Regions from separate parts of the Lysobacter sp. HA18 genome, predicted to be linked through region 1. Evidence: riboswitches for the same ligand, from Rfam matches in the RefSeq annotation. Region 1 holds a riboswitch; the other holds the start of a gene.
The links. Region 1 has a riboswitch for cobalamin ahead of ACVWWW_RS13745 (ribonucleoside-diphosphate reductase subunit alpha). Riboswitches for the same ligand answer to the same signal wherever they lie in the genome.
Positions count from the first base shown of each region.

Region 2: another riboswitch for cobalamin. It lies ahead of btuB (TonB-dependent vitamin B12 receptor); the one in region 1 lies ahead of ACVWWW_RS13745 (ribonucleoside-diphosphate reductase subunit alpha).

Region 1 covers NZ_JBSRZL010000001.1:2,812,191-2,827,905, forward strand. Annotated here, with positions in the region: gene ACVWWW_RS13725 (outer membrane protein assembly factor BamD) at 1-73, shown strand, start outside; gene ACVWWW_RS13730 (NAD+ synthase) at 140-1,762, opposite strand; gene ACVWWW_RS13735 (acyl-CoA thioesterase) at 1,789-2,199, opposite strand; gene ACVWWW_RS13740 (ribonucleotide-diphosphate reductase subunit beta) at 2,186-3,196, opposite strand; gene ACVWWW_RS13745 (ribonucleoside-diphosphate reductase subunit alpha) at 3,406-5,802, opposite strand; cobalamin riboswitch at 5,975-6,183, opposite strand; gene sucD (succinate--CoA ligase subunit alpha) at 6,399-7,274, opposite strand; gene sucC (ADP-forming succinate--CoA ligase subunit beta) at 7,378-8,547, opposite strand; gene ACVWWW_RS13760 (ATP-binding protein) at 8,717-10,312, shown strand; gene ACVWWW_RS13765 (sigma-54-dependent transcriptional regulator) at 10,391-11,818, shown strand; gene ACVWWW_RS13770 (pilin) at 12,058-12,480, shown strand; gene ACVWWW_RS13775 (pilin) at 12,592-13,005, shown strand; gene ACVWWW_RS13780 (hypothetical protein) at 12,962-14,848, shown strand; gene ACVWWW_RS13785 (DegT/DnrJ/EryC1/StrS family aminotransferase) at 14,932-15,561, shown strand; gene ACVWWW_RS13790 (class I SAM-dependent methyltransferase) at 15,638-15,715, opposite strand, start outside.
Region 2 covers NZ_JBSRZL010000001.1:730,218-745,932, reverse strand. Annotated here, with positions in the region: gene ACVWWW_RS03710 (PAS domain S-box protein) at 1-1,902, opposite strand, end outside; gene queD (6-carboxytetrahydropterin synthase QueD) at 1,992-2,354, shown strand; gene ACVWWW_RS03700 (phasin family protein) at 2,548-3,003, shown strand; partial or broken gene ACVWWW_RS03695 (multidrug efflux RND transporter permease subunit) at 3,246-6,402, opposite strand; gene ACVWWW_RS03690 (efflux RND transporter periplasmic adaptor subunit) at 6,409-7,593, opposite strand; gene ACVWWW_RS03685 (GAF domain-containing protein) at 7,791-8,279, shown strand; gene ACVWWW_RS03680 (TfoX/Sxy family protein) at 8,283-8,648, shown strand; cobalamin riboswitch at 8,682-8,897, shown strand; gene btuB (TonB-dependent vitamin B12 receptor) at 9,023-10,855, shown strand; gene ACVWWW_RS03670 (hypothetical protein) at 10,892-11,389, opposite strand; gene ACVWWW_RS03665 (GtrA family protein) at 11,501-11,884, opposite strand; gene ACVWWW_RS03660 (hypothetical protein) at 11,881-13,881, opposite strand; gene glmU (bifunctional UDP-N-acetylglucosamine diphosphorylase/glucosamine-1-phosphate N-acetyltransferase GlmU) at 13,988-15,358, shown strand; gene ACVWWW_RS03650 (GNAT family N-acetyltransferase) at 15,364-15,715, shown strand, end outside.

The DNA.
Region 1 (15,715 bases):
GTGGCCGGATTACCCGAGCCACCTGCGTCGCCTGAACCCGTTCGGTGGCGACACGTCCAAGGTCGGTCACTGATCGATCGCAGCACCGCTTCGACGAACGCCGCCTCCGGGCGGCGTTTTCGTTTGTAGGCTCGATGCGTCAGCGGTAGCCGTTGCTGATCGGGTAGCGACGCTCGCGGCCGAACGCGCGCGGCGTCATCTTCGGGCCGGGCGCGGCCTGGTGGCGCTTCCACTCGGAGATGCGCACGAGCCGGAGCACGCGGTCGACCGTCGCGTCATCGAACCCTGCAGCGACGATCTCATCGCGCGACTGCTCGCCATCGACATAGCGCTCGAGGATCGCGTCGAGTACGTCGTACGGCGGCAGGGAGTCCTGATCCTTCTGGTTCTCGCGCAACTCGGCCGACGGCGGGCGGTCGATCACTTCCTGCGGAATCACGGCGTCGACTGTGTTGCGCCAACGCGCGAGCGCGAACACGTCGGTCTTGTAGACGTCCTTGATCGGCGCGTAGCCACCGCACATGTCGCCGTAGATCGTCGCGTAGCCGACCGCGTACTCGCTCTTGTTACCCGTGGTGAGCAGCAGACCGCCGAACTTGTTCGACATCGCCATCAGCGTGGCGCCGCGGATGCGCGACTGCAGGTTCTCTTCGGTCGTATCCGCCGCGCGTCGTTCAAATATCGGTGCAAGCGTTTCGAGGTAGGCCTCGAAAGGTTTTTCGATCGGAACGGTGAGCAGGCGCACGCCCTGGCGCTCGCATTGCTCGGCCGCGAGATCGTTCGACATGCCCGCCGTGTAGCGCGACGGCAGCCGCACCGCAGTGACGTTCTCGGCGCCCAGCGCATCGACCGCAACCGCCAGCACCAGCGCCGAATCGATACCGCCCGAAAGCCCCAGCCACACCTTCTCGAAACCGTTCTTGCGGCAGTAGTCGCGCGTACCGCGCACGATGCCGCGCCACGCGAGGCCTTCGCGACTCTCGTCGTTCTCCGGCGTCCAGCGCACCGGCACGAACGTGCCTGCAGTCGGATCGAAGTCGACCACCAGCCATTCCTCGCGGAACGTGGCTGCGGCCGGATGCACCTGTCCGTTCGCGTCCGCCACCACCGACGCGCCATCGAATACGACGTGGTCCTGCCCGCCGACGACATTGAGATAGGCGATCGCGGTACCCGACTCCGTCGCGCGCTCGGCGAGCAGTGCGTCGCGCGTCATGTGCTTGCCGTGTTCATAGGGCGACGCGTTCGGCACGACGACGACCTGTGCGCCGTCCTTCACCGTTGCGGCCAGCGGCTCGGGAAACCACAGGTCCTCGCAGATCACGACGCCGACCTGCACGCCATCGACCGCGACCACGCAGGTTTCGCCATCGGGGTCGACCGAGAAATAGCGGCGCTCGTCGAACACCTGGTAGTTCGGCAGTTCCCGCTTGCGGTAGGTGCGCTCGATTTCGCCGTCGCGCAGCACGCTTGCCGAGTTGTAGACGATCGCGCCGGCAGTTTCCGGCCAGCCGACGACGGCGGTGATGCCGTGCGTGGATGCGGCGATGCGACGGATCGCGGCGTCGCAGCCGGCAAGAAAACCCGGTCGCAGTAGCAGGTCTTCCGGCGAGTAACCGCTGACCGCGAGCTCCGGAAACACGACGAGCGCGGCACCGTGCTCGTCGCGCGCCTGCGCGATCATCGCTTCGATGCGCGCCGTGTTGCCGGCGATGTCGCCGACCGGGAAATCGAACTGGGCGAGTGCGATCCGCAGAGCCATGGCCGCTCCTGTGAGAGCGGCCGATTCTACGCGCCGGCCGCGCTAGCTCCGTCGTCGAGCGGCTCGACGGGTGCGGGCCGACCGTTCGCATCCAGCGCGATCATGCTGAAGCGGCCGCGCGTGCACAGATGCCGCGTTCCGGCGTGTGGATCCTCGGTGTGAAGTTCGACATCGACCTGCATCGAACTCCGGCCGACCTCGGCGACGCGTGCGACGAGTTCGACCAGTTGCCCCTGCCGCACCGGAACCCGGAAGTCGACCTGGTCCGAACGTGCGGTCACCACCGTGCGCCGTGCGTAACGCGTCGCCGCAACGAACGCGGCCTTGTCCATCCACGCCAGCGCCTGCCCGCCGAACAGCGTGCCGAGGTGGTTGGCGTGGTCGGGAAAGACGATCTCCCAGAGCCGCGCCTCGCGCGGCGCGTCAGAATGCGGCATCGAAGGCCACCTGCCCGCTCACGCCGACCTGGTAGGCCGAGACGCGGCGCTCGAAGAAGTTGGTGAGTTCCTGGACGTCCTGCAGGTCCATGAAGGCGAACGGATTGCGGCTGCCGAACTCCGGCGCGAGCCCGAGCGACTGCAGGCGCAGGTCGGCGACGTACTGCAGGTAGTCGCGCATCTCGCGCGGCGACAGCCCGTTGACGCCGCCGGACAGCACGTCGTGCGCGAACGCGGCTTCGACATCGACCGCTTCGCGAAGCATGGCGCGCACATCGCGTTCCATGTCGGCGTCGAACAGATCGGGTTCCTCGTCGCGCACGGTGCGGATGACCTCGAGCGCGAACGCCATGTGGCCCGACTCGTCACGGAACACCCAGTTGGTGCCGGCGGCAAGGCCCGGCAGCAGCCCGCGCGAACGCAGGAACCAGACGTAGGCGAATGCGGCGAAGAAGAACAGGCCTTCGATGCAGCACGCGAAGCAGATGAGGTTGAGCAGGAACATGCGGCGGTCGCCGCGCGTCTCGAGCCGATGCATCTGCTGGATGGAGTCGATCCAGCGGAAGCAGAACTCGGCCTTGGCGCGAATCGAGGGAATGTTCTCGATCGCGTCGAACGCGGCGGCGCGTCGCTCGACATCGGGCACATAGGCGTCGAGCAGCGTCAGGTAGAACTGCACGTGCAGCGCTTCCTCATAGAGCTGCCGCGACAGGTACATGCGCGCTTCCGGCGCGTTGATGTGCTGGTAGAGGTTCAGCACCAGGTTGTTCGACACGATGGAATCGCCGGTGGCGAAGAAGGCGACGAGGCGCTCGACGAGATGGCGATCGGGGGGCGTGAGTTTGTCGCGCAGGTCGTTGACGTCGATACCGAAGTCGATCTCTTCCACCGTCCACGTGTTGCGCACTGCGTCGCGATACATGTCGTAGAACGCGGGATAGCGCATCGGGCGCAGGGTCAGGGCGAAGCCGGGGTCGAGCAGGCGGGTGGCGGTCATTTCGATTCCGGAGGTGCGATGCGTCGCATCGCGGGAAAAAGGTGCAGGGGCAACGGGCGGCTTCCATGCGCCGCATCCATGCGCACGATCCTTCGCGCCCGGCGTTCCCTCGGCGACTCCTGTCGTCGCCCGTGCCCCTGCATTGAGCTGACGTCAGCCCCGCGGAGGCGCCGGATATCGACGCCTCCGCGAAGTGACGGACTGGACGGTTACTGGCAGGCCTCGCAGGCCTCCGGGTTTTCGAGCGAACACGCAACGGCCGCCTGTGGCGTCGCGACGCTCACCGTGGCTTTCGCGATACGCGTGGCCGGGCGCGAGCGCAGGTAATACGTCGTCTTCAGGCCCGACTTCCACGCATACATGTACATCGACGACAGCCGCCCGATGTTCGGGCTCTCCATGAAGAGATTGAGCGACTGCGACTGATCGATGTACGCGCCGCGCGCGGCGGCGAGGTCGATCAACGCCTTCTGCGGCAGTTCCCATGCGGTGCGGTACACCTCGCGCAGCGGCGCGGGAATCGCGTCGATGGCCTGGATCGAACCTTCACCCAGCTTGATGGCGTCACGCACCTCCTGCGTCCACAGACCGAGCTTCTTCAGCTCGTCGACGAGATAGCGGTTGACCTGCACGAAGTCGCCGGACAGCGTCTCGCGCTTGAACAGGTTCGACACCTGCGGCTCGATGCACTCGTAGCAGCCGGCGATCGACGCGATGGTGGCGGTCGGCGCGATGGCGATCAGCAGGGAGTTCCGCAGGCCATGCTGCGCGATGCGCGACTTGAGCGCGTCCCATGCTGCGTTCTGCGCCGGCGTCACGCCCCACAGATCGAACTGCAGCTCGCCGTTCGCTGCGCGCGTCTCCGGGAACGAAGGGTGCGCGCCATGCTGTTCGGCGAGCTCGCAGGATGCGTCCAGCGCGTGCAGGTAGATGGTTTCAGCGATTCGCGTCGACAGCGTCAACGCTTCACTCGAATCGAATGGCATCCGCAGCTTGAACAACACATCTTGCAGGCCCATCACGCCGAGCCCGACCGGACGCCAGCGCAGGTTGGAGCGTCGCGCCGATTCGATCGGATAGAAGTTGAGATCGATCACGCGGTCGAGCTGGCGCACCGCGACGTGCACGGTTTCAGCGAGCTTGTCGAAGTCGAAGCCGTGCTCGCCGACATGCTGCGCAAGGTTGATCGAACCGAGGTTGCATACGGCGGTCTCGTCTGCGCTGGTGACTTCGAGGATCTCGGTGCACAGGTTCGACAGATGCACGGTGCGACCCGGTCCGACCTGGTTGCAGGTGCGATTGGCGGCGTCCTTGAAGGTCATCCAGCCGTTACCGGTTTCGCCGAGCACTTTCATCATGCGCGCGTACAGATCGCGCGCCTTCACCGTGCGCGTCGCGAGCCCTTGTTGCTCGGCCTGCACGTAGGCGCGCTCGAACGCGTCGCCCCAGAGATCCGGCAGCTCCGGCACGGCCTTCGGATCGAACAACGACCAGTCGCCGTCGGTATCGACGCGGCGCATGAACAGGTCGGGGATCCAGTTGGCGAGGTTGAGGTTGTGCGTCCGGCGCGCCTCGTCGCCGGTGTTGTCGCGCAGCTCGAGGAACTCTTCGATATCCGCGTGCCACGTCTCGAGATAGATGCAGGCCGCACCCTTGCGCTTGCCGCCCTGGTTCACCGCGGCGACCGACGCATCGAGCGTCTTCAACCACGGCACGACGCCATTGCTGCGCCCGTTGGTGGAACGGATCAGAGAACCGCGCGAACGGACGCGGTGGTAGGCCTGTCCGATGCCGCCGGAGAACTTCGACAGCTGCGCGACGTCGCCGTAGCGCGTGTAGATGTCGGTCAGCGAATCCTGTGGGGAATCCAGCAGGAAGCAGGACGACAGCTGCTCGTGCCGCGTGCCGGAATTGAACAGCGTCGGCGAACTCGGGATGTAGTCGAGCGACGCCATCAGCCGATACAGCTGCAACGCGCCCGACGGCGTGTCGGTCAGCGCGACGGCGATGCGCATGAAGAAGTGCTGCGGCGTTTCGATGACGTGGCGACGGTGCGGATGCTTCAGCAGGTAGCGGTCGTACAGCGTGCGCAGGCCGAAGTATTCGAAGCGCTGCGTCTGCGCGGTGTCGATCGCGTCGTTGAACTTGCGCGCGTTCGCCTCGACGACCTCGCGCACGCGGTCGTTGATCAGGCCGAGATCGTGGCCGAGCACGATCGACTGCGAGAACGAATAGACGCCGAGCCCCGCGACTTCCTTGTCGATGTACGCACTGAGAAGCCGCGCGGCGAGGCGCGAGTACTGCGGCTCTTCGGTGGTGAACGCGGCCGCGGTGTGGATCGAGAGCTCGTCGAGCTCACGCGTAGTGGCGCCGTCGTAGATGCCGCCGATGGTCTTGAGCGCGACGCGCATCGGGTCGATGTCGTCGAGCCCCATCGAGCAACGCTGCACGGCGCGAACGATCTTGGCGACGTCGACCGGCTCGCGCCGGCCGTCGCGCTTGGTCACGGTCATGGTCGCCGGTGCATGCGGCGGGGTCAGTGCGAAGTCGGACTGTGCGTCGTCGACGTCGGGCGCGGCGGTGGTGACGAGTGTTTCGGTGGTCATGTTTCCTCTCCGATGGCGATGGAGAGGAAGCGAAAGCGGCGCACGCGACGTCCTGCGCCGGCCCCCGCCCCCTCGGGCGAGCCGGCATCGACATGGACGAGACGGACGGCGACGGGCGCGGGCCCGAAGACCGGCCCGTCCCTCCCACGAGGACGCCTGGCCAAGCGGCGGCACGCGGCCACCGATCGAGGCAGGTCTTCGGACTCGTGGACTACGGCAACCTGGGTCGCCACCTACTGCGCGTCGCTTCCCAGCCCGAGGGCCAGTGCCAATGACGCGGGTCGTTTCCACTTACCGCTGCGGGGCAGTCCCGGATTCCCACCGGGTTCCCTATTAAGCCGCTCCTGGCAGGAGGCGGCGCCTTCGATGGGCACAACATATGCGGCACACGTTCATTCGTCAACGCTAGATGTTGCGGTTGATTCGATGTAGTCGCGACGCCGCGCGGCACGCAGCTCGGCTGCGCGACCTGTTTCCTGAGGAGGCCGGAGATCACTGGTCCGCGCCACCGGGCGGAAACCCGTAACTGATCAGAGACGGCCAGAAGGCAAAAGGCCGCCCGAAGGCGGCCTTTCGTCCATCAAGACGCTGCCGGATCAGCCCGCAAGCTTCCTCGCTATCGCAGCACCCAGATCACCCGGCGATTTCACCGTGGTGACGCCCGCCTTCTCCAGCGCTGCGAACTTGCCTTCCGCCGTGCCCGAGCCGCCCGACGCGATCGCACCGGCATGGCCCATGCGCTTGCCCTTCGGCGCCGACGCACCGGCGATGAAACCGACGACCGGCTTCGTCACGTGCTTCGCGATGAACTCGGCCGCTTCTTCTTCGGCCGAGCCGCCGATCTCGCCGACCATGATGATGCCTTCGGTCTGCGCATCGTCCTGGAACCAACGCAGCGCGTCGATGAAGTTGGTGCCGTTGATGGGATCGCCGCCGATGCCGATGCAGGTCGACTGGCCGAGGCCGACGTCGGTGGTCTGCTTGACCGCTTCGTACGTCAGCGTGCCCGAGCGCGACACGATGCCGATCTTGCCCGGCATGTGGATGTGGCCCGGCATGATGCCGATCTTGCACTCGCCCGGCGTGATCACGCCCGGGCAGTTCGGGCCGACGAGCACCGTCTCCGGATGCTCCTTCAGCACGTTCTTCGCGCGCAGCATGTCGAGCACCGGAATGCCTTCGGTGATGCAGACGATGACGCGGATGCCGGCGGCCGCGGCTTCCATGATCGCGTCGGCCGCGAACGGCGGCGGCACGTAGATCACGGACGCGTCGGCGCCGGTCTTCGACACGGCTTCGGCAACGGTGTTGAACACGGGCAGGCCGAGGTGCTCGGTGCCGCCCTTACCGGGGGTGACGCCGCCCACGACCTGGGTGCCGTAGTCGAGCATCTGCTGTGCGTGGAAGGTGCCCTGCGAGCCGGTGAAGCCCTGCACGATCACCTTGGTGTTCTTGTTGATCAGAACGGACATTGCGAGTCCCTTGTGTAGCCCGGACGAGCGATGCGCGCCCGGGAAATCTTGCGGTGGTCGAACCCGGGGCGCGGCCTGCGGCCTTGCCCGGGCTACAGCGACGTCAGGCGGCCTTCTGGACCGCGGCGACAGCCTTCTTCGCACCGTCGTTGATGTCGTCGGCGGCCGTGATCGCGAGGCCGGAGTTCTTCAGAAGCTCCTTGCCGGCTTCGACGTTCGTGCCTTCGAGGCGCACGATCACCGGCACCTTGACGTCGACTTCCTTGACCGCCGCGATGATGCCCTCGGCGATCATGTCGCAGCGGACGATGCCGCCGAAGATGTTGACGAAGATCGCCTTCACCTTGTCGCTCGACAGGATCAGCTTGAACGCTTCGGTGACGCGCTCCTTGGTCGCACCGCCGCCGACGTCGAGGAAGTTCGCCGGCGAACCGCCGTTGAGCGAGATGACGTCCATCGTCGCCATGGCCAGGCCTGCACCGTTGACCATGCAACCGATGTCGCCATCCATCGTGACGTAGTTGAGGTCGTACTTCGACGCGAGCACTTCGGTGTCGTCTTCCTGGCGCGTGTCGCGCATGGCGACCAGCTCGGGATGGCGGAACGACGCGTTGTCGTCGGAATCGACCTTGCCGTCGAGCACGGCGAGATCGCCGTTGGTGAGGATCGCGAGCGGGTTGAGTTCGACCAGCGCGAGGTCCTTCTCCATGAACAGCTTGAACAGGCCGGTCATGATCTTGGTGAGCTGGCCGACCTGCTTGGCGTTGAGACCCATCGCGAAGCCGAGGTCGCGGCACTGGTACGGCTGCAGGCCTTCGACGTAGTTCACGTGCAGCGTCTGGATCGCCTCGGGCTTCTCATGCGCGACCTGCTCGATGTCCATGCCGCCTTCCGCCGAAGCGATGAAGGTGACGGTCTTGGTCGAACGATCGACGAGCACCGACAGGTACAGCTCCTTCGCGATGTCCGTGCCTTCGGAGATCAGCACCGAATCGATCGGCAGCTCGACGCCGGCGGTCTGGTACGTGGCCATCTTCGTGCCGAGCATCGCCTTGGCGTACTGCGCGACCTCGTCGAAGTTCTTCGCGAGCTTCACGCCGCCGGCCTTGCCGCGGCCGCCTGCATGGATCTGCGCCTTGACGACCCACAGATCGCCGGGGATCTGCTTGGCCGCCGCCACCGCCGCATCCGGCGAGCGGGCGACGATGCCCATGGGAACGGCGATGCCGTATTCGGCAAAGAGCTGCTTTGCCTGGTATTCGTGGAAATTCATGCGTCACCGAAGGATGGACGTGGGGCCCGCGCGCGAGAGCGCACCCGGAGGCCGGCGCGAGGGGGCAGTATTGTCGCCGATCGGGCGGGGCCGGGCAAAACCGGCGCGGCCGGCGAGCCGCGCGGAATCGGCCACCTATACTCGGCCGACCTGCCGTCGGACGTGCGCCGTGCCCTTCAGAACCGTCGTCACCCCGCTCGACGCCGACCACGTCCTCTACCGCGAACTGCGGCTTTTCAACCTCTACCGGGCGCTCGAGGCAGCGCTGCTGGTGTTCGTGATCTTCGGGCCGTTCGCGTCCACGCTCGAGCCGCCGCGCTATGAGCTGCTGTCGCGCTCGGTGGTCATCGCCTACCTGTTCGTGTCGCTGGTGATGCTCGGCCTCGGGCGACGCATGGACGTGCGCGTCTCGGCGGGCGTCGGCATCGCGGCCGATCTCTTCTTCGGCATCCTCGCGATGCATGCGCTGCCATCCGCGGGCACCGGCATCGCCTTGATGCTGATGTTCAACGTCGGCGCGGCATCGCTGCTGTTGCCGTCGCGCGTCGCGTTCGCGTTCGCGACGACCGCCGTCGCGCTGCTGGTCGGCGAATACGTCTGGAGCATGTTCGACGGCGCGCCGCGTCGCGGCATGTCCGAGCCGGTGATGTTCGCGATCGGCTACTTCGCGCTCGCCACGCTGATGAACGTGCTCGGTCGGCAGATGCGTGACAGCTATGAGATCGCCGCGCTGCGCACCACCGAGAACGAGCACCTAGCGCAGGTCAATGAGCTGATCATCCGTCGACTGCGCACCGGCGTGTTGCTGGTCGACAGCGCCGGTCGCATGCGCCTTGCGAACGAAGCCGCGACATCGCTGATCGGCGATGTCGGCGACGAAGTTCACGGCTTCCGCGAACTTGCAGTCGCGGTACCGGAACTCGGCCGGCGCCTGCAGAAGTGGCGCGAAACAGGTGCGGTCGACGACGAGCCGCTGCGCATCTCTGCGGACCAGAACGACGTCATTCCGCGCTTCACCCGGTTGCAGGCGAACAGCGACCAGGCGCTGGTGTTCCTCGACGACACATCGCTGCTGTCGCAACGCGCCGAGTCGATCACGCTTGCGACACTCGGGCGGTTCTCCGCAAGCCTCGCGCACGAGATCCGCAACCCGCTCGCGGCGATGAGTTACGCGGTGCAGCTGCTCGAGGAATCCGACGACATCCGTCCGGCCGACCGTCGCCTGCTTGAGATCATCCATCAGCACGTCGTGCGCATGAACGGCATCGTCGAGAACGTGCTCGGGCTCGCGCGACGCGAACCGGCGAAACCGGTCGTGGTCGAACTCGTGCACTTCGCGAAGCAGTTCGTCGACGACTACAGCGTGAGTCACCCGATCGAAAGCGACACGCTGATCAGCGCGTCCACGCAGCCGGAACTCAACGCGCTGTTCGATCCGCGACAACTGCATCAGGCGGTGACGGTGCTCGTCGCCAACGCACTCAACTACGGACGCATGCCGGGCGAGCCGGCGCGCGTCACGCTGCGCACGGCGATCGAGAGCGGGCAGCCGGTGCTGGACGTCATCGATCGCGGCCCCGGCATCCCCGAGCCCATTCGCGCGCGGCTGTTCAAACCGTTCTTCACCACGTCGAGCCATGGCACGGGCCTCGGCCTTTACATCGCCCGCGAGCTCTGCCGCGCCAATCAGGCCACCTTGGACTACGTGCCGACCCCCGGCGTCGGCGGCTGCTTCCGGATCCGCATGAGCGCCTTGGGTCGCTGACCTGACCTTCGCCTGACGAAAACCGACGGAAGTGGCCGTAGACGGTCACTTCAGCTAAGGTGCGCGGCGGAGGATCCGATGGCCGAACCCCGTAGTGCCCCCGCCCGCACCGCACTTGTCGTCGACGATGAACGCGACATCCGCGAATTGCTGGTCATGACCCTCGGCCGTATGGGCCTGCGCTGCGATACCGCGGCGAACGTCACCGACGCCCGCGCCCTGCTCTCCCGGAACAAATACGACCTCTGCCTGACCGACATGCGCCTGCCGGACGGCACGGGGCTGGAGATCGTGTCCGAGATCAACCAGAAGCATCCGACCACGCCGGTCGCGATGATCACGGCCTTCGGCAACGTCGAAGCCGCGGTCGAAGCACTGAAGGCGGGTGCGTTCGACTTCGTCAGCAAGCCCGTCGACCTCGGTGTGCTGCGCGACCTGGTCCGCCAGGCGCTGGAGCTGCACGAGCGCCGCCGCGCGGCCAGCGAGGCCGGCATTTCCTCGCGCCTGTTCGGCGAATCGCCCGCCATGGCCTCGCTGCGTGCCACGCTGACCAAGGTCGCCCGCAGTCAGGCGCCGGTCTACATCTCCGGCGAATCCGGCGTCGGCAAGGAGCTGGTCGCCCGCACCATCCATGCGGAAGGCGGTCGCGCCTCCGGGCCGTTCGTGCCCGTGAACTGCGGTGCGATCCCGGCCGAGCTCATGGAAAGCGAGTTCTTCGGCCACAAGAAGGGCTCGTTTACCGGCGCGCATGCCGACAAGCCCGGCCTGTTCCAAGCGGCCGACGGCGGCACCCTGTTCCTCGACGAGGTTGCAGAACTCCCGCTGCCGATGCAGGTCAAGCTGCTGCGCGCGATCCAGGAAAAGTCGGTGCGGCCGGTGGGCTCGAATGCCGAAGCCAAGGTCGACGTCCGAATCCTGTCGGCGACGCACAAGGATCTGGCCGCACTGGTCGAGGAAGGCCGCTTCCGGCACGACCTCTACTACCGCATCAACGTCATCGAGCTGCGCGTGCCGCCGCTGCGCGAGCGTCCCGACGATCTGGCGGGTCTGGCCGACGTCATCCTGCGCCGCCTCTCCGCCGCGCAGGACCGCCCCACCCCACACCTGTCGCCCGACGCGCTCGAAGCGCTGGCCGCGTATCCATTCCCCGGTAACGTGCGCGAACTCGAGAACATCCTCGAACGCTCGCTCGCGCTGGCCGACGGCGAAGTCATCCGCGCCGACGACCTGAGCCTGCCGAAGGTTGTCTCGAAAATCGGCCCGCCGGCCCCCGCATCTGCCGCGCCGCAGCCGACGCCTGCAGCAGCAGCCGGTGCCGACCCGCGCGCGATCGATCCGCGCGACACCGCCACCAGTGCGCTGCCGTCGTACATCGAAGAAATCGAGCGCGCCGCCATCCAGCACGCGCTGCAGGAAAACCGCTACAACAAGACCCGCACCGCAGCTGCACTGGGGATTACGTTCCGCGCGCTGCGCTACAAGCTGAAGAAGTTGGGGATCGAATAGGCCTGACGCTCAGCGTCACGCGCCAACCGAAGCTGACAAATAGGGGCACCACGTTCGTCAGCTGAACCATTCCAAACGTGACGGGCGCCCCGGAAGCATCCCGTCCCGGTTGGCACGCCCCCTTGGCACGGGTTATGCGTATGTCCGGATGCACGGACACCACGCACGGCAAACCAAGGACCCGGCGAGTCGTCCGTCGTACTCCGTGAAGTTCCAACACCACTCCTAGGGGATACACCATGAAGAACCAGCAAGGCTTCACCCTCATCGAACTGATGATCGTCGTCGCGATCATCGCGATCCTCGCCGCCATCGCACTGCCGGCTTACCAGGACTACGTGGCTCGCGCCCAGGTCACCGCTGGCCTCGCCGACATCCGTGGCGGCGTGACCGCGTACGAAGAAATGATCAATCGCGGTACCGGCACGCCCAGCGCTTCGGCTATCGGCCTGCAGGACGCCACCACGCGTTGCTCGGCAGTCGGCGTGACCGGCACCTCGACCGCTGACGGCGGCCAGACGATCACCTGCACGCTCTCGGGGAACCCGAAGGTGTCGGGCAAGATCGTGACGCTGACCCGCTCGGCGACCGGCGCTTGGAACTGCTCGATCAACCTCGGCGCGGGCAACAAGTATCTGCCGAACGGCTGCACGGGCACCTAATAGCGCTAGCGTCAAACAAAAAGGGAGCGGCCCTGGCCGCTCCCTTTTTTTTGCCCGGATGTTCGGCATGAAACCTGCAAGGCTCTTCCGCAACCGCGACGGAGCAATTCGATGAAAAGCCACACGCAAGACGGATTCACACTGATCGAGTTGATGATCGTAGTCGCGATTATCGCCGTCCTCGCCGCGATAGCGCTGCCCGCATATCAGGACTACGTCGCTCGGGCACAGGTTTCGTCGGGACTCGCGGACATCGCCGGAGGTCGCTCTCTATTCGAGGCCCAGGTCGTCGCGAACAATGCCACGACGTTCGACGTTGCCGACATTGGCCTGCAAACCTCCACGCCGCATTGCGAGATCACGATGGATCCCGCAGCAGCAGGAGGTTATGTTCGCTGCTTGCTAAAGGGAAACCCGAAGGTCGCCGGTCAAACCGTCGAGATCACGCGGAACGGCACGGGCGTCTGGTCCTGCAGTACGAGTGCCGGACTGGCGGCGAAATACCGACCCGAAGGATGCAGCTGATGGACTGCGCTATCGTGCGCGGATGACGCCTCGAATTCAGTTCGCCCTGCTCGCGCCCTTGGCGCTGTTGCTCATCGTCTTTGTTGTCTACTACCCGGGGCTCTCCGGCGGATTTCTGTTCGACGACTTTCCGAACATCGTTACCAACGCGCGAGTCCACATGGGCCGTGTCGATCTGGGCTCCTTACAACGAGCCGCCTTGGCCTATCAGCTCGGGGGTTTCAGCCGGCCACTCGCGACCATTACTTTCGGGCTCAACTACTACTGGGGCGGCCTTGACCCATACGGCTACAAGGCCGTCGGACTCGCGATCCATCTGGCCAATGCCCTCCTGGTGTACGTCCTAGTTTCGCGACTTTGGCCGCGCAGCGAAAATGCTCAGCGATCGTGGATTGCACCGATGGCCATCGCGCTTGCATGGGCGGTCCACCCGTTGCAGGTTTCGTCCACCCTGTACGTCGTGCAACGCATGGAAACGCTGTCGTTCACGTTTGTATTTGCGGGACTCATTCTTTACGTCGAAGGTCGTCATCGACAGATCGAAGGCCGTGGGGGGTGGGCCACCGTTCTTGCATCGTTCGCTGTCGCCGCAATCGGACTACTCAGTAAGGAAAGCGCGGCGCTGTTCCCGCTCCTGGCACTGTGTCTCGAATTGACGCTCTTCCAATTTCGCGCGCAGCAGCAGCTCACTTCACGCGCGCTCCGTGTCGCCTACTCCCTGGGCGGAGGCGTGGCGGCCGTGATCATGCTGACTTGGGTCATTCCACACTTTGCATCCACCTCGGCCTACAGGTTCCGGGACTTCAACGCCTACGAAAGGCTACTAACGCAGTTTCGAGTTCTTGCGCTGTATCTTTGGCAGATTGCTCTGCCGTTGCCACAGAACCTTCACTTCTACTATGACAGCTACCGACCCTCGACAGGATGGCTGCATCCTTGGACGACCCTCGTAAGCGCGATAGCGCTGCTAGCGCTGCTACTTAGTGCCTTCGCAGCGAGGCGTCGCCAGCCTCTCTATGCGCTTGGAATCTTGTGGTTCTTTGTCGCCCACGCGATAACGAGCAACATTTTTCCTCTTGAACTCGTCTTCGAACATCGGAACTATTTCGCACTGCTAGGCGTCGTCGTGGCGGCCTCGGATCTCATTGCACGAGTACCCATGGCGCACGGCCCCGCGCTCAAGCGCGTTGCGGTCGCCGCTTGTATTGTCTTTCTGGCTTTTCTGGGCGTTCTGCGTGCCGCCTCGTGGGGCAAACCTCTTCAACTCGCGACAGAATTGTCGTACAGGGATCCCCAATCTGCGCGAGCCAGCAGCGATCTCGCGACGCTCTACTTCTCCATGGCGGATGGAAATCCAGATTCGCCATTCTTCTCGATGGCGAGTGCGGAATTCGAACGCGCCTCGAAGCTGCCATCGGCATCGTCCCTGCCCGAGCAGGGATTGATTTTGATGAAGGCTAGCGCGGGGCTCCCTGTCCCCAAGAGCTTGTGGAACCGCCTGGACGACAAGCTGAGTCGCACGGTGGTTGGCCCGGAGGAAATGGCGACAGTCAGCGGACTTCTGGAGAACCGCGCCAAGGACGTACCGCTGGACGATAGCGAACTTGCGCGCACCTACGCCATTCTTTCTGCCCGGGCATCACTGCCCTCCTCGATGTACGTGCAGTTGGCGACGCACTCGCTAATGCGCCTTCACGATGAGAAAGCTGCGGCGCGCTACTTCATCCTTGCGGTACACGCAGCACCTGAAGACCGTGAGTTCGCCGCGCGGCTCAGCGCTCAGCTGATTGCCGACGGCTATCACAAAGCGGCGTCTGACTTGCTTCTTTCTCTGCAACGCTGAGGCGAAACTTCGCCGTGGGCCGGGTCCGGCACCAGTCCAACTACGCGCGTGGTGGCCGGTAACGTGTAATGAAGTTCGAGGCCATGGGCGCATCATCGGCACAGGCCCTTTCCTCGGTTTTTGCAGCATCCGATCGTCAAGAAAAAAAGGTCGGAGAAGTTTTCGCATGCGTCCATGCGGTTTGCTTGCCCGACTGGCTGAAAACGGGACCATGGATTGCGCGCTTCACGACCTTAGTTCGCCGCTTATCGACAACTGCGGCCGCAACGAGTAACGGCCGTCGCTGGTGCATCGCCGCGCTTCACGCAACCATGGCGGGCGCGGGTCTGCCTCGTGGCGTGGAGGTCATCACAACGCCGCTGACGTTCTGCGCCACGCACAATTCGGTCATCCGCGCTGGTCTGAAGGCCGCTTTGGCGGACGCGGCCCGCATGCGCACGTATCGATCCAGGCGTCATTGCATCAGCGGGTCCCTTGCGACATGGGCAAATCATTCCTATGCATTTGTTTGCCGGCGGCCATGTGACACGGGCCGAATCATGACTATCGAAGGGCGACACGACCTCGTAATAATTGCGGAATGGACTCACGCGATCGAAGCGACCTTTCGGGGTCGCCCCGCGGGTAGTTCCGAGAGCGAGCGTCCGCTTCTACGTTACAAGCACCATGAGCCTACCGTTGAGTCCTGTCGCCGCGTGACGTCGAGTGCGTGATCGACGGTGTTTCCGCAGCGCTCGCCCGAAAGGCTGTGCTGGTTGGCGTTCTGTTCTCGCTGTACACACGGCGGGTCTAAGGCTTGCGAAGCACGAACAGCGCATCCGCATAGTCCCAGCGTGGCGGCACCGACTGGCCCCAGAATCTGGACTC
Region 2 (15,715 bases), 2.1 Mb from region 1:
CGTGATGCCGAGTTCGCTGGTGAAGAAGGCGCGCGCGTCGTAACTCTCCGAGAGCCGCGGCACGCCCTGCGTCCACTCGTGCAGCACGCGCACGCGCCCGTGCTCGATGTCGATATCCGACAACGTGCAGCGCACGAGTCGCAGGTGTTCGCCGAGCAACTGCAGCCCAATGTCCGCGACCTCGTCGACGTTCAAGGTCTGGCCGATGCGCTTGTCGAGCTCGGCGAGGAATGCGGCCGTGACATCGGCGCGCTTGCGATCGGTGATGTCGGTATGGGTTTGCATCACCGACTGCGGCTGGCCCATCGCATCGCGCGTGAGCACCCAGCGCGCGTGGATGATTCGCGGCGCACCGTCCTTGCGGTGGTGAACGACCTCGCCATCCCAGCGCCCGTGCTCGAGCAATACGCGGCCGATCTCGCCGAGCGCCAGCGGGAACTCGGTGCGCAGAAGATCGCGCGCGATGCGACCGATGGCTTCATCCTGCGAAAAACCGTAGAGGCGTGCGGAGCTGTCGTTCCAGTACGTGATGCGGCCATCGAGATCGCGGATCAGGATGGCGTCGCTGGTGAGGTCGAGCAGGCTCGCCTGTTCGGCAAGGCGCCGCGCATTGCGACGCTGCTCGGTAATGTCGTTGATGGTGCCGAGAACGGAAACCGGAACGCCGTCTTCGTAAACAGCACGACCGCGTGCTTCGACCCACAACTCGCTGCCGTCCGGGCGATTCACGCGGAACTGGCTTTCGAACAACGTGTGACGCTCGACCGCATCGGCCAGCGTTGCACGCACGCGTGGCAGATCTTCCTCGTGCAGCAGCGTCGCCGCGCCCGCACGCGTGTGCTCGATCGCGTTCTCGGCGATGCCGGTGATGCGCGCGCATTCGGGCGAAAACGCCATTGCGCCGGTCTGCAGGTCGATCTTCCACAGCCCGGTGTCGGATGCCTCGAGCGCAAGTCGCAGGCGCGTTTCGCTCAGGCGCAGCGCATGTTGCGCGCGGCGCTCGTCGGCGACGACTGCGAGCACCAGCGCCGAGGCCGCCATCACCGCGAGGAATATCTGCAGGTCGACGTAGCGTGCGTGCACGTCGAGCGTGGCGAACGGACCGTAACCAAACGTGGTGCCGACGACTGCGATCATCGAAATCAGGAAGCAGGCCGCGCTCGCACCGCGCAGTCGCAACGACAGCGCGGCCCAGATCAGCGGGCAGTACGCGATGAACGTGTACATGCGCTCGCCGTGGCGCATGAATACGAACGCGGCGATCGCGGCGGATATGACGAGGCAGGCCGCGAACTCGCCCCACCAGCGCGCGGTGCGCGGCCACGTGCCACGCGCCCAGGCCAGCACCATCGTGCCGACGATCAGCACGCCGGTGACGTCGCCCAGGTACCAGTGGCTCCACATCAGCCAGATGCGATCGGCGCCGAGGTGCAGCGGCGCCGCAATGGCGAGAGAGCCGACGGTCGATGAGATCGCGGCGATGGACGCGGCCACGACCGCGAACAGAAGGAAATCGCGGAACGATTCGAAGGATGCATTGAAGCGCGAGCGCTCGAGCGCGACCTGCCCGCTGTAGGTCGCCAGCGCGTTTCCGCCGGCGACGATCAGCAACACCCACCACGCGCTCGGCGAGTGGTTGAGCATCGCGCCGCCAAGGTAGCCGAGCACCACGCCGGGCCACAGATGTCGCCCGCGCAGAACGAACACTGCAAGTGCGACGCCCGCAGCGGGCCAGATCGGCGAGGCGACGCCGCGGGTCATGCCCCAGCGCAGGCCGACGAAGGCCAGCGGCGCGTAGATCGCGGCCAGCGCGAGGATATGGACGACCGTCGGCCAGAGCGGCCGCGGCGGGTGTGCCCGGGTGGGGTCGATCGCAGCGGTACTGGGGACGGAATCGGACACGTGGAATCGGTCGAAGCCGCAACGGCCGTACGTTAGCAGAGGGCCCCGCACGGTCCGCGAGCGCGAGGCTGGCCCTTACAATGACTGTGATGGACATCTTCAAAGTCTTCACCTTGGAAGCCGCGCACCGTCTCCCGAACGTGCCCGACGGGCACAAGTGCGCGCGCCTGCACGGCCATTCGTTCCGGGTGGAGGTCCACGTGTCCGGTGAGCCGGGCGCGGACACCGGCTGGGTGATGGACTTCGCCGATCTCAAATCGGCATTCCGTCCCCTGTACGACCAGCTCGACCACCAGTACCTCAACGAGATCGAGGGGCTGGAGAACCCGACCAGCGAGCGGCTCGCGTCATGGATCTGGGACCGGCTGAAGCCCGCGCTGCCGCTGCTGTCGGAAGTCGTGGTCCACGAGACCTGTACGTCCGGCTGCCGCTACCGGGGCCCGGCTGGCTGACGGCCGCGGCGTTTCCACGCCGCATCTCATGTTGTTTCCGTACCCAAGCGGCAGTGGCTGGCCGCCACGGCATGCTCACGTCCCTGAAACCGTGACAACGACCGATGAGCGGTTGTTGCACTGCACAACGGACAGGCCTATGCTGCAACGCACCATCAACGCTGTATCGGCCTTCAAGGCCAGGAGCCCGCCCATGTACGCACAGTTCAACGAGCAGTTCGCCGCGGCCACCCGTCAGTTCGCCGACACGGCCGCCCGCATCAACCGCCTGACCCTCGAGAATGCCGAGGCCATCTTCGGCCTGCAGCTCGCCGCCATCGAAGAGCGCAGCACCGCGACCTTCGCGTTCCTCGGCGAAGCCGCCCAGGTCCGTGACCTCGACGGCGCCAAGAACCTGTGGCCGAAGGGCGCGCAGATCGCCCGCGAGAACGTCGAGCGCGCGCTGACCACCGGTCAGGACGTCCTCGGCCGCGTCGCCAAGGTCAACGAGTCGGTTGCCCAGATCGCCAAGGGCCAGTTCGAGGCCGCGACCCGCACCGCGAACGACACCGTTCGCCAGGCGCAGGACCAGTTCTCGCAGGCCGCCAACGGCGCCGCCAAGGCGACCGAGCAGACGGTCAACGCCGCTGCCGGCAAGTCCGCGAAGTAAGTTTCTCTCTCCAGTTCCCACTGGAACCGAACCCGGCAGCTCGCGCTGCCGGGTTTTTTTATGTCTGCGTGTTGGTGATGTGCGCCCCAGACGTCCGGGCTGCATCGCGCGAAGTGCCGTGATCGACGCAGACGGGCTCGCGCGATAGCAACATCGCAACCCTGCTCGGCCGGCGTCGTCACGCCGCCAAAAAAGAAGCCCCCGCAATGCGGAGGCTTCGATTTGCAGCGGGTCGACTCGACTCAGAGCGGAATCTGTCGATGGATCTCGTTCGGGTCGAGCTTCGGCGGCTCGTCCAGCTTGTCGCCCAGCAGACGGCGCACGGCTACGTAGAACACCGGTATCAGCAGCAGGCCGAGGAACGTCGCGAACAGCATGCCGCCGATGACGCCGGTACCGATCGCGTGACGCGAGTTCGCGCCTGCGCCCGTCGAGATCGCGAGCGGCATTACGCCCATGATGAACGCGAACGACGTCATCAGGATCGGCCGCAGTCGCAGCTTCGCCGCTTCCACCACGGCTTGGCGCAGCGGCTTGCCGAGCTGACGCTCCGCGATGGCGAACTCGATGATCAGGATGGCGTTCTTCGCCGCAAGGCCGATGACGGTGATCAGGCCGATCTTGAAATAGATGTCGTTCGGCAAGCCACGCATCATCGACAAGACGATCGCGCCCAGCACGCCCAGCGGCACCACCAGCAACACCGACACCGGCACCGACCAGCTTTCGTACAGCGCCGCAAGGCACAGGAACACCACGACGATCGATAGCAGCATCAGCATCGTGGTCTGGCTGCCCGACAGGATTTCCTGATGCGACTGCCCGGCCCAGTCGTAGCCGAAGCCCGGCGGCAGGTCGTTGTTGACGATGCGCTCCATCGACGTCATCGCCTCGCCCGAACTCTTGCCCGGCGCCTGCGAGCCCACAATCTCCACCGCGGCGAAGCCGTTGTATCGCGTGAGCGACGGCGCGGCGACCGTCCATTTCGAGTGCACGACGTTCGACAGCGGCACCATGGCGGCGGTGCCATCGGCCGACGTCATGCCGGGTGCGGGCGTGTAGAAATGCGCCAGCGATTCGGGCCCGGTTCGATACGGCGCGTCGGCCTGCATGGTCACGTGCTTGACGCGGCCGCCCTGAACGAAGTCGTTGACGTACACCGGCGCGAGCATGATCTGGATCGCGCTGTAGATGTCACCGACCGACAGGCCCATCGCCTGCGCCTGCACGCGGTCGACGTCGAGCTTGAGCTGCGGTGACGGCTCGAGCGTATTCGGACGCACGCCGACCAGCGTCTTGTCCTGCCCCGCCTTCGCCAGCAACGTGCCCATCGCCTGCTGCAGCGCTTCACGGCCTTGGCCGCTGCGATCCTGCAGGTACATGTCGAAGCCGCCGAATGCACCGAGGCCGTTCACCGTCGGCAAGTTGATCACGAAGATCTGCGCGTCGCGGATCGGGAACAGGTGCATGTTCGCCTGCTGGATGAACTCCGTCGCCGTCGTCTTGCGTTCGTCCCACGGCTTGAGCTTGATGAACGCCATGCCGACGTTCTCGCCCTGGCCGATGAAGCTGAAACCGGCGACCTGCATCATTCCGGCGTAGCCGTCGATCTTGTTGACCGACTGGCGCACCTGCTCGAACACCGCTTCGGTACGACGCAGCGTCGCGCCCGGCGGCAGCTGCACGATCGCGAGTGCATAGCCCTGGTCTTCTTCCGGCAGGAACGAACCCGGCATGCGCCAGAACAGGAAGCCCGTGAGCACCGCCAGCAGCGCGAACACGCCCATCCATCGCGGCGTGTGCTGCACGGCGCTGCGGATGTGGCCGACGTACGTCGTCGCCATGCGGTCGTAGATGCGGTTGAAGCCGCGGAAGATCGGGTTGCGTGCGTCGTGATGCGCACTCGGCTTGAGCAGGTTCGCGCACAGCGCCGGCCGTGAAACCGAGTGCGAGGAACGCCGAGAACAGCATCGCCATTGCGATGGTCAGTGCGAACTGTCGATACACCGCACCTGCCGAACCGGCCTGCAATGCGCTGGGCACGAACACCGCGGCGAGCACCAGCGTGATCGCGATGACCGCGCCGGTGATCTGCTGCATCGCCTTGTAGGTGGCCTCGCGCGGCGGCAGGCCTTCCTCGGTCATGATGCGTTCGACGTTCTCGATCACCACGATCGCGTCGTCGACCACGATGCCGATCGCCAGCACCATGCCGAACAGCGAGAGCTGGTTGATGGTGAAGCCGAGGATCTTCATGCCCAGGAACGTGCCGAGCAGCGCGACCGGGATGACCAGCGTCGGGATCAGCGTCGCTCGGATGTTCTGCAGGAACAGCAGCATCACCAGGAAGACGAGCACCATCGCCTCGAGCAGCGTCTGCACGACTTCGTCGACCGACACCTGCACGAAGTCCGAGCTGTCATACGGCGAGAACCACTGCACGCCCTTCGGGAAGCTCGGCTGCAACTCGTCCATGCGCTTCTTGACGGCGGCGGCGACGGCGAGCGCGTTCTCGCCCGGTCCAAGCTGCACGGCGAAGCCGGCGGCCGGCTGGCCGTCCCACTTCAGATCGAAGCTGTGCGCCGAACCGGTGACCTCGACGCGCGCGACATCGCGAAGGCGCACGCTGGCGCCGTTCGGATCCGCGCGAAGCAGGATGTTCTCGAACTCCTGCGGCGTGGAGAAGCGACCTTCCGCCGCGACAGTCGCGGTGAACATCTGCGATGCCGGCGACGGCTCGCCACCGACCTGGCCCGCCGAGAACTGCACGTTCTGCGCGCGCACCGCGGCCAGCACCTCGCTCGCCGACAGGCCGTAGGCCTGCAGCTTGTCGGGGTTGAGCCAGATGTGCATCGCGTATTCGCCGCCGAACAGCTGCGTGCCGCCGACGCCGGGAACGCGCGAGATCTGGTCGAGCACGTTGGATGCGAGCAGGTCGGACAGCTGGTCCTTGCCGATCGCGGGATCCGTCGATCGCAGTGCGACAACCGACAGGAAGCCGGAGTTCGCCTTCGCCACCGTGATGCCATTACGCGTGACGTCCGCCGGCAGACGCGGCGTCGCCTGCGCGACCTTGTTCTGCACCTGCATCTGCGCGATGTCGGGATCGACGCCGGGCTTGAACGTCAGGTTCACCGACGCCGAACCCTGGCTCGACGACGCGCTGAAGTAGTCCAGCCCGTCGATGCCCGTGAGCTGCTGCTCGATGATCTGCGTGACCGCGCGCTCGACGGTCTGCGCATCCGCACCCGGATAACTCGCCGACACGCCGACCTGCGGCGGTGCGATGTTCGGGTACGACTCCACGCCGAGGCCGCGGATCGAGAGCAGGCCCGCGAGCACGACCATGATCGCGATCACCCACGCGAACACGGGGTGGTTGATGAAGTAGCGGGACATGGCGGATCAGCCCTTGCGCGCGACGGGCGCGGCAGGCGGCGCAGCACCCGCGGCAGGCGTTTCCGTCCACGGCACCGCCTTCACCGCGGCACCCGGCTGCGCCTTCTGCAGGCCCGAGACGATCACGCGATCGCCCGGTGCGAGGCCGCGATCGACGATCCACTTGCCGTCCTGCTGACGATCGGCGCCGACATCCTTGCGCGTGACCTTGTTGTCCACGCCGACGACATAGACGTACGCGCCCTGCGCATCACGCAGCACGCCGGCCTGCGGCACGAGGTACACGCCGTTCTGCAGGCCCAGCGTCGCGCGCACGCCGACGTAGGTGCCCGGCAGCAGGCGACGGTCGTGGTTCGGAATGCGTGCCCGCAGCGACACCGCGCCGGTGGCCGGGTCGACCACGCTGCCTTCGAAGTCCAGCGTGCCGCGTTCGGCATTCATCGAACCATCGGGCAGCACGATCTGCACGTCGCGATCGGCGGGCTCGCCGCTGGTCTGCGCGCGACGCAGCTGGTCGAGTTCGGCGACCGAGATCGAGAAGTTCGCGTACAGCGGATCGATCTGGTCGACCGTGGTGAGCAGCGTCGCCGTGCCCTGCCCGACCAGCGCGCCTTCCGTCACCTGCGCGCGACCCGCACGGCCGGAGATCGGTGCACGCACCGTCGAATAACCGAGGTTGATGCGCGTGCTCGACAACGCGGCGCGCGCCTGCTGCACGGCCGCCGCGGCGGAACGTTCGGCCGCGAGCGCGTTGTCGACATCGGACTTCGCGATGTACTGCGTCGGCGCGAGTCGGCGCGCGCGTTCGGCGGTCGCGTGCGCGTTGGTGTAGCTGGCTTCGGCCTGTGCGACCGCCGCCTGCGACTGGCCGGTCGCCGCGCGCAGTTCCGCCGGGTCGATCTCGAACAGCGCCTGGCCTTCGCGCACGTCCGCGCCTTCCTCGTACAGGCGACGCTGCACGATGCCCGGAACGCGGGCGCGCACGTCGGCGCTGCGGAACGGCGCGAGTCGACCGACCAGATCCTTGCTCAGCGGCAGCGCTTGCGGCGCGACTTCGACCACGCCCACTTCGGCCGGCGGCATCGCGCCGCCGGGGCCCGTGCCCTGCTGCTGTGCGTCGCCACCCTTGCAGGCAGCGAGGCCGAGCGACAGGACGCCGGCCGCGACGATGAGGCGCGTGTTGAAAGTCATGCGGGGGCTCCGAACGAGGCTGCAGGCCAATTTGTGCACTGCGGAGTATAGCTATGCCCGAAGCGGCTGCCCGGGCGGAAAGTCATGCGCGACCACCGCGACGACGCACGGTCGCCATCGGTCGTTGCATGGGCATGACACAGTCAACGCATGAAAGCGGCGCATCCGGCCGCGGGGCTGCGCGCTAGACTTCGCGCATGACCTTCGCCGCCTCCACGCTCGACGGCACCAAGCCCGAGCAGTACGCGCAATTGCTCGAGCAGGCGCACGGCCTGCTGCACGGCGAGCGCGATCGCATCGCCAACGCGGCCAACCTGTCGGCGCTCGTCTACAACGCGCTGCCTTCGCTCAACTGGGTCGGCTTTTATTTCTTCGACGGCACCGAACTCGTCGTCGGACCGTTCCAGGGCCTGCCGGCCTGCGTGCGCATTCCGCTCGACAAGGGCGTCTGCGGTGCCGCGGCGTCGACGCGCGAAACGCAGCGCGTGCCGGACGTGCATGCATTCCCCGGACACATCGCCTGCGATTCGGCATCGCGTTCGGAAGTCGTCGTCCCCCTGATCGCGCGCGACGGTTCGCTGATCGGCGTGTTCGATCTCGATAGCCCGGAACCCGATCGTTTCGACGCCGACGACCAGCGCGGCCTCGAAGCAATCGCGCACGCCTTCGTCGAATCCCTGGGCTGAGCCATGACCGACGCGCCGAAAATGCTCAACATCGGCGGCAAGTCGGCGGCGTGGCTGCGACAGGTGGGCCTGCGCACCTGGGATGACGTCAACGCGATCGGCGCGGTCGACGCTTACCTGCGCGTCAAGCGTGCGGGCTTCAAGCCCAGCCTCAATCTTCTGTATGCGCTGGAAGGCGCGCTGACCGGTTGCCACTGGCAGCAGGTCGACATCGAGCGCCGCGCGGAACTCACCGCGCTCGCGCAGGCCGGCGTCGCGCTGCTGCCGTCGTCGCGACGCGGCCCGCCGGCGTCCGAAGTCACGACCACGATGGGCGACGCTCACCAGCCCGAACCCGATGTCGAAGCGCCTGATGCGCTTTCGTTCTGAGCGACGCCGCGCGCGGCACCGTGCTTTCCCGTAGACTTCGCGCCGCTTTCGGGTGACCTGCGATTGGCAGGTTGAAACGGGAATCCGGTGACGCGCACTGCGCCAGCCCGGCACTGCCCCCGCAACGGTAAGCGAGTCGATCCGCGGCATCGGCCACTGTGACGTCACGTCACGGGAAGGCGCCAAGGAGGGATGCGAAGTCGGCATCCACTCGCGAGTCCGGAGACCGGCCCGATTGTCGACTGGTTGCGATGCGGAGGGCATTGCGGCGGCTCGCGTCGCCTTGCTGCGCGCCGTCGTCCCGCTTCCGCCTTCTCCTCGCGATTCCTTATGACCGCACGACGTGGGGTCGTGCACGCCGGAGAAGTACCGCAATGACGTATCGCCTCATCACCCTCGCCATCGCTTCGTCGCTGGCGACGCCCGCTTTCGCGGACGACGCGACCAAGCTCGACACTGTCGTGGTCACTGCCAACCGCGCGCCGGTCGCCGTGCGCGACGTGCTCGCGCCGGTCGAAGTCATCGATCGCGCCGAGATCGAACGCAGCCAGGCGCGTTCGCTGCCCGACCTGCTGCGCGGCCGCGCCGGCATTTCGATCGGCAACCAGGGCGGGCTAGGCAAGCTCACCACCATCTTCATGCGCGGCTCGGAATCCGACCACGTGCTGGTACTCGTCGACGGCGTGCGCATGGGTTCGGCGACGTCCGGCCTCGTCGCGTTCCAGGACATTCCGGTCGAGCTGATCGACCGCATCGAAATCGTGCGCGGCCCGCGCTCGAGCCTGTACGGCAGCGAGGCCATCGGCGGCGTCATCCAGATCTTCACCAAGCGCGACACCGGTGCGCTGACGCCGCGCATGTCGATCGGCGCAGGCAGCCGCGATACGTATGAAGCAAGCGCGGGCTTCGGTGGCCGCGTGGGGCGGGGCTGGTTCGGCGCGGATTATTCGCATCAGGAGACGCGCGGGTTTGACTCGTGTCGCGGCGCCGGATTTCCGGTGTTCGCCGGCTGCTTCGCCGATGAACCTGATCGCGACGGCTACACGCGCGATGCGCTGTCGCTGCGCGGCGGTATCGACATCGCCGAGGGCTGGAAGGCCGACGCGAACGCGCTTCGCGCCGAAGGCGACAACGAATACGACGGCTTCTACAACCGCTCGACCGTCGTGCAGCAGGTGGTCGGCGGTGGCGTAACCTGGACGCCGTCGAGCAATGCGTCGCTGCGCCTGCAGGCGGGCCGAAACCGCGACGCGTCGGACAACTTCTCCGGCACCACGTTCCAAGGCGACTTCGCGAGCAATCGCGACACCGCATCGCTGCAGGGCGACTTCACCGTCGCCGCCGGCCAGCGCATGAGCGCGGGGCTGGAATGGCAGCGCGACGAAGTGCAGAGCACGACCAGCTACGTCCTCAAGCAGCGCATCGATCGCGCGGGCTTCCTGCAGTACCAGGGCGACTTCGGCATGTTCGACCTCGAAGCAAGCGCGCGTCATGACGACAACGAGCAGTTCGGTGGCCACTCGACCGGCAACCTCGCCTTCGGCGTCGACTTCGCATCGCAGTGGCGCTTCACTGTTGGCGCCGGCACCGCGTTCAAGGCGCCGACGTTCAACGAGCTGTACTACCCGTTCGGATTCGGCAATCCGGATTTGCGTCCCGAGGGTTCACGCACGATCGAAACCGGCTTGGCATGGAACGCGGCGAACTCGGGTGCGCGCCTGGATCTCTACCAGACCAGCGTCGAAGAATTGATCTCATATAGCGCGAAGTCGCGCCGCCCCGAGAACATCGATCGCGCACGGCTGCGCGGCGCCGAGCTGAGCGGCAATACGACACTCGCGGGCTGGGTGGCGTCCGGCAGCATCAGCTGGGTCGACGCGAAGAATCGCAGCGAAGGCCTGTCCGGCTTCCTGCTCCCGCGCCGTGCACGTGAAAGCGCGCGGCTGGATCTGGACCACGACTTCGGCGCGTTCCGCTTCGGCGTCACCGGTGCGGGCGAAGGCGCACGCTACGACGATCTCGGCAATACGCGTCGCCTCGGCGCCTTCGCGACGTTCGACCTGCGCGCGGAATACGCGTTCACGCCCGCGCTGCGACTGCAGGCGCGGCTGGAGAACGTGTTCGATCGCGCGTACGAAACCGTCGAGTACTACCGTCAGTCCGGCCGCGGCTTGTTCGTGACCCTCCGCTACGCGCCCACGCTGTAACCGCGTCGCGACCGTCGGCAGATGCCGGCGGTCGCGTCAGTGTCGCCCGGGTGCAGGCACCAGTCGTGCGAGCCGTTCGTAGTCGATCGACAGGCCGGTCATGTCGGGTCGCACCGCCCGCAGGGTGCAGACCAGCTCGCCGTAACTGTCGGCGAGTTGTGCGAACAGCGTCGCGTATGCGGTGCGCCCGGCGTCGGCGATGCCGGCGTACGCACTGCGCCCGATGTCGATGAAGTAGCGGACGTCGACGCGTCGTCGCTCCGCAAGCGCGGGATACAGGCCCGCGATCAGCAGGCAGCGGTCGCCGACATCGCGCAATGAATCGTCGCGCGCGCGACCGGTGAGCGACTGCGCATGCAGCCATTCGATCGCCTGCGTGCGCGCGAGCAGGTGGCCGTCGCCCTGGTGCCTGAGCAGCACGAAGACGAGGTAGCTCTCGCGCGATTCGTCGAGCGCGCAACCGGCGCGCTCGCCCGCTTCGTGCACCAGCGTCTGCCACAACTCGGCAGGCGCGCCCCGACGCAATTCGACCATCCCCGGACCTCCGTCGCCAAAGACCCACAACCTGGCTATCGGCCCGCGCGGGGCCGACTGGAGATAAGAATTAACCGGCGTCCGGTGAACGCTTCGAAACCGCGACGGGCGTCAGCGGCGATAGACCCAGTGCCGCGACAGCAGGAAGCCGATCACGCCGAGGATGAACTCGACGCCGGGCTTCGCGATCCATGCCCAGTGCAGGCCGACGCCGCGATCGATCGCGCCCAGCGACCATGTGCTGACGATGGTGGTCGACACCCACATCACCATGTAGCGCGTGAATTGCGGGCCGCCCGGCGCGGTGTCGCCATCGCCGAAGGTGAAACGCCCGTTCATGCGAAAACCGAGCATCGCGCCGGCGATGCGGCCGATCACGTTTGCGACCTCGATGCTCATGCCGGCATGGCTCAGCGCGACCACCACGGCCCAGTCGACCAGCCACTGGATCAGGCCGATGGTGAGGTACGCGCGGCTTTGTCGGCTGAGGCTCATCGTGGACCGGGTTCGGGAAGGCGCCAGCACTCTACCGGGCCGACGGTCAGGATCGGGTGGGCGGCGGTGCGGGCAAGGCCCGCAAGGCGCGCGGGGGTTGCGTCTTGTTCACGCAGGAGCACGACGTCGATGCGGTTCCCGCGCAGCAGCTGGGCCCATGCGGCACCGGTCGGGTCGGCGTCCGCCTGCATCGCCGCCGTATTCAGGCGCGGCGAATACCAGAGCGTCGTGCGCCCGCGGCCGACGAGCTCGGCATGCGCTGCGCCGCCGAGGTCCAGCACCGTGGTGTCAGGCGCGAGCCTACGGAGTCGTGCAATGGCGAGACGCTCGGGCGCGTAGCGCGCAAACAGAGGCGCGTCGCGGCCGCCGGCGACGAGCGCGCGCTTGATGCCGCCGGTATGCAGGATCCATTGCGAGTTGGCTTGGAACGCGAGATCGAGCACGCATAGCGCGATACCCAACAACGCGACCCGGCGCGGCGGCATGACGCGCTGCATCGCGACGACCGCGATCGGAATCATCAACACGATCCCGGGCACGACGTACCGCGCGTAAGCGATCAGCACCATTGGCGCGGCGATAGCGAACAGCGCGCAGACGGCGAGCACGCGGGTGCGACGGTCGATCAATGCAGCGATCGCGGCGCCCGACAGTGCGATGAGCGCGAACCCGATGCCGCCGTTCCAGCCTTCGAGGTGCGCGCGCGTCATGAAGGTCATCGACCACGGAAGCGGCACGTCTGCGACCGTGTGCCAGCGTGGATCGTTGAAGTTGATCGGCGCGAAGCATGGCGAGCGGAAGATGTCGTTGAGTAGCGGCAACACCGGGTTGCCGCAGGTCAGCGTCGCGTAGGCGTAGCTCGATCCGGCGACTGCGAGGAAGGCGAGCGATGCGACGAGCACCGTCCCGAGGCGCATGTCCTTTCGACACCGCCATGCGGCGATCAGCACCAGTGGGGCCGCGGCGAGCAGATGGATGGACTTGAGGCCCGCGAGCAGGCCCGCGAGCATGGCGATTGCGATCAGTCCGCGCGCGCCGCTTTGCGGTTTTGTCGCGAGACATGCCAGCGCGAGCATCACCGCCATCGCCGGCAGCTCGGTCTGCATGCTGCCGGCGAGTGCCGCGATGGGCGGCAGCGTGGCGACCAGCGCGACCGTCAATGCACGCGTTGTCACGGTCGCACCGAGCAACGCCGCAAGCCGCGACGAACCGACGGCGATCGCGAGCAACCACATCGCATCGACGGCACCGCGCGCTTCCTGCCGCGCGATCACCTGCGCGATGCCCTGCAGCACATCGCCCGCCCACGGCGACAGCGCCCACACCTGCTGCGATGCGTCGAGCGTGTAGCGCCGGTGCTCCATCAACTGCCAAGGCAGGCCGAGGTGATAGGCGAGATCGTCGTACTGCAGCGTCGGCAGCCAGGTGCCCGCCAATGCGAGCCCGACGGCAAGCGCGGCGGCGGTCCAAGCACGTGGTGACTCGTCGACGGTCGAACGCCATGCGTCGCTCGTGACACGCAATACGCCGACCAGTGCGCGGCTGCCAAGCGCGACCAACCCGACGAACGCCACGACATACAACCAAAGCGAATGCATCGGTACCGGCAGCAACCAGCCGACGATCCCCGCTATCACCGCGGCGCCGACGCCGAAGGCAGTCGCGATGTCTTCGACGAACCACGTGCCGACCGCGATCGCACCTGCCGCCAGCAGCACGGTCGCGAGTACAGGCGCCGGCCCCGCGATCACGACCAGCGCAATCAACCCGATGAGCCCGACGCCATCCGCCGTACGGCGCCTCGCGACGCGCGCCACGCTCCATGCGATCGCCAGCCACAGCAGCGCAAGCACCAGCGATTCGCCGAACCGCGCAGTCGGGAGCGCCGTCCACATGCGGTGGCCGACGAAGCCCGCCACGCAGGCGAGCGCGCCCGCTTCGACGAGGCGTCGCTGGAGAAGGACGCCGGGCGTCGGGGGCGAAGGCGGTACGGACACGGGCGGGGATGGTAGAGGCTCGCCCGCTGCTTGGGCAGCCGCGCCTGCCGGCCGTCACCGGCGCGACCGTTAGAATCCTGCGTCCACCCTGCCGTCTGTGACCGCCATGTCCGCGCCCCTGCACGTCGTCATCCTCGCCGCCGGTGAAGGCAAGCGCATGAAATCCGCGCGCCCGAAGGTGCTGCAGCCGGTGGCGGGCATTCCGATGCTGCAGCATGTGGTCGACACCGCCCGCGTGCTCGAGCCGGCCGGCATCCACGTGGTCTACGGCCATCACGGGGAGCAGGTGCGCGCCGCATTCGACGGGCAGTCCGACCTCGACTGGGTCGAGCAGACCGAGCGCCTCGGCACCGGCCACGCCGTGCTGCAGGCGATTCCCGAAATCGACCAGGAAGCGCGCGTGCTCGTGCTGTATGGCGACGTCCCGTTGATCCGAACGCACACGCTGCAGACGCTGCTCGAAGCCGAAGGCCGCATCGCGATGCTGGCCGCCGAAGTCGACGACCCGAACGGCTACGGCCGCGTGATCCGTGACGCCGCGGGCAAGGTCGCGCGGATCGTCGAGCAGAAGGACGCGAGCGATGACGAACGCCAGATCACCACGATCAATACCGGCATCCTCGTCGCCGACGCCGCGCCGCTGCATCGCTGGCTGACGCACCTGACCAACGACAACGCGCAGGGCGAGTACTACCTCACCGACGTGTTCGCCGCGGCCGCGGACGAGTTCGGCCCCGCGGAGATCGTGCTGGTCGACGATCCGATCGAAGTCGAAGGCGCGAATGATCGCTGGCAACTCGCGCAGCTCGAGCGCGCCCTGCAGCGTCGTTGCGCGCATGCGCTGTGCGTGGCGGGCGCGACGCTCGCCGATCCGAATCGTTTCGACCAGCGCGGCACAGTGCGCGTGGGCATGGATGTGTCGATCGATGTCGACGTGATTCTCGAAGGCGAAGTGGAACTCGGCGACGGCGTGCGCATCGGGCCGTTCACGCGTTTGAAGGACGTCAAGCTCGGTGCCGGCACGGTGGTGCGCGCGCATTGCGATCTTGAAGGCGTGGTCGTCGATGGCGCCGCGCAGATCGGCCCGTACGCGCGACTTCGCCCCGGCACCGTGTTGGCCGACGGCGTGCACATCGGCAACTTCGTAGAGACCAAGGCGACAACCATGGGCATCGGCAGCAAGGCCAACCACCTCGCCTACGTCGGCGACTCGGTGGTCGGCAGCAAGGTCAACATCGGCGCGGGCACCATCACCTGCAATTACGACGGCGCGAACAAGCACCGCACCACGATCGAGGACGGCGCGTTCATCGGCTCGAACTCGTCGCTGGTGGCGCCAGTGGTGATCGGTGCCAACGCGACGATCGGTGCGGGCTCGGTGATCACCAAGGACGCACCGGCGGGCGAACTCACCGTCGGACGTGCGCGTCAGGCCACGCTGGAAGGCTGGCAGCGCCCGACCAAGACGCCGAAGTGAGCGACGTGTTCGTCGTCAGCACCGATCGTGCATCGGTCGATGTCGACCTGGTGCATCGCTGGCTGTCGACGCAGTCGTACTGGGCGCCCGGCATCCCGCGCGAGACCGTGCAGCGGTCGATCGACAATTCGCTGTGCTTTTCCGGACTGCTCGTTGGGCGGCAGGTTGCGTTCGCGCGCGTGGTCACCGACTTCGCGACGTTCGCCTATCTCGCCGACGTATTCGTGCTCGACGAGGTGCGCGGCCGCGGCTACGGCATGCAGCTGATGGACGCGGTGTTCGCGTATCCGCAACTGCAGGGCCTGCGCCGGTTCATGCTTGCCACCCGGGATGCGCATGCGCTGTACGCGCGCTACG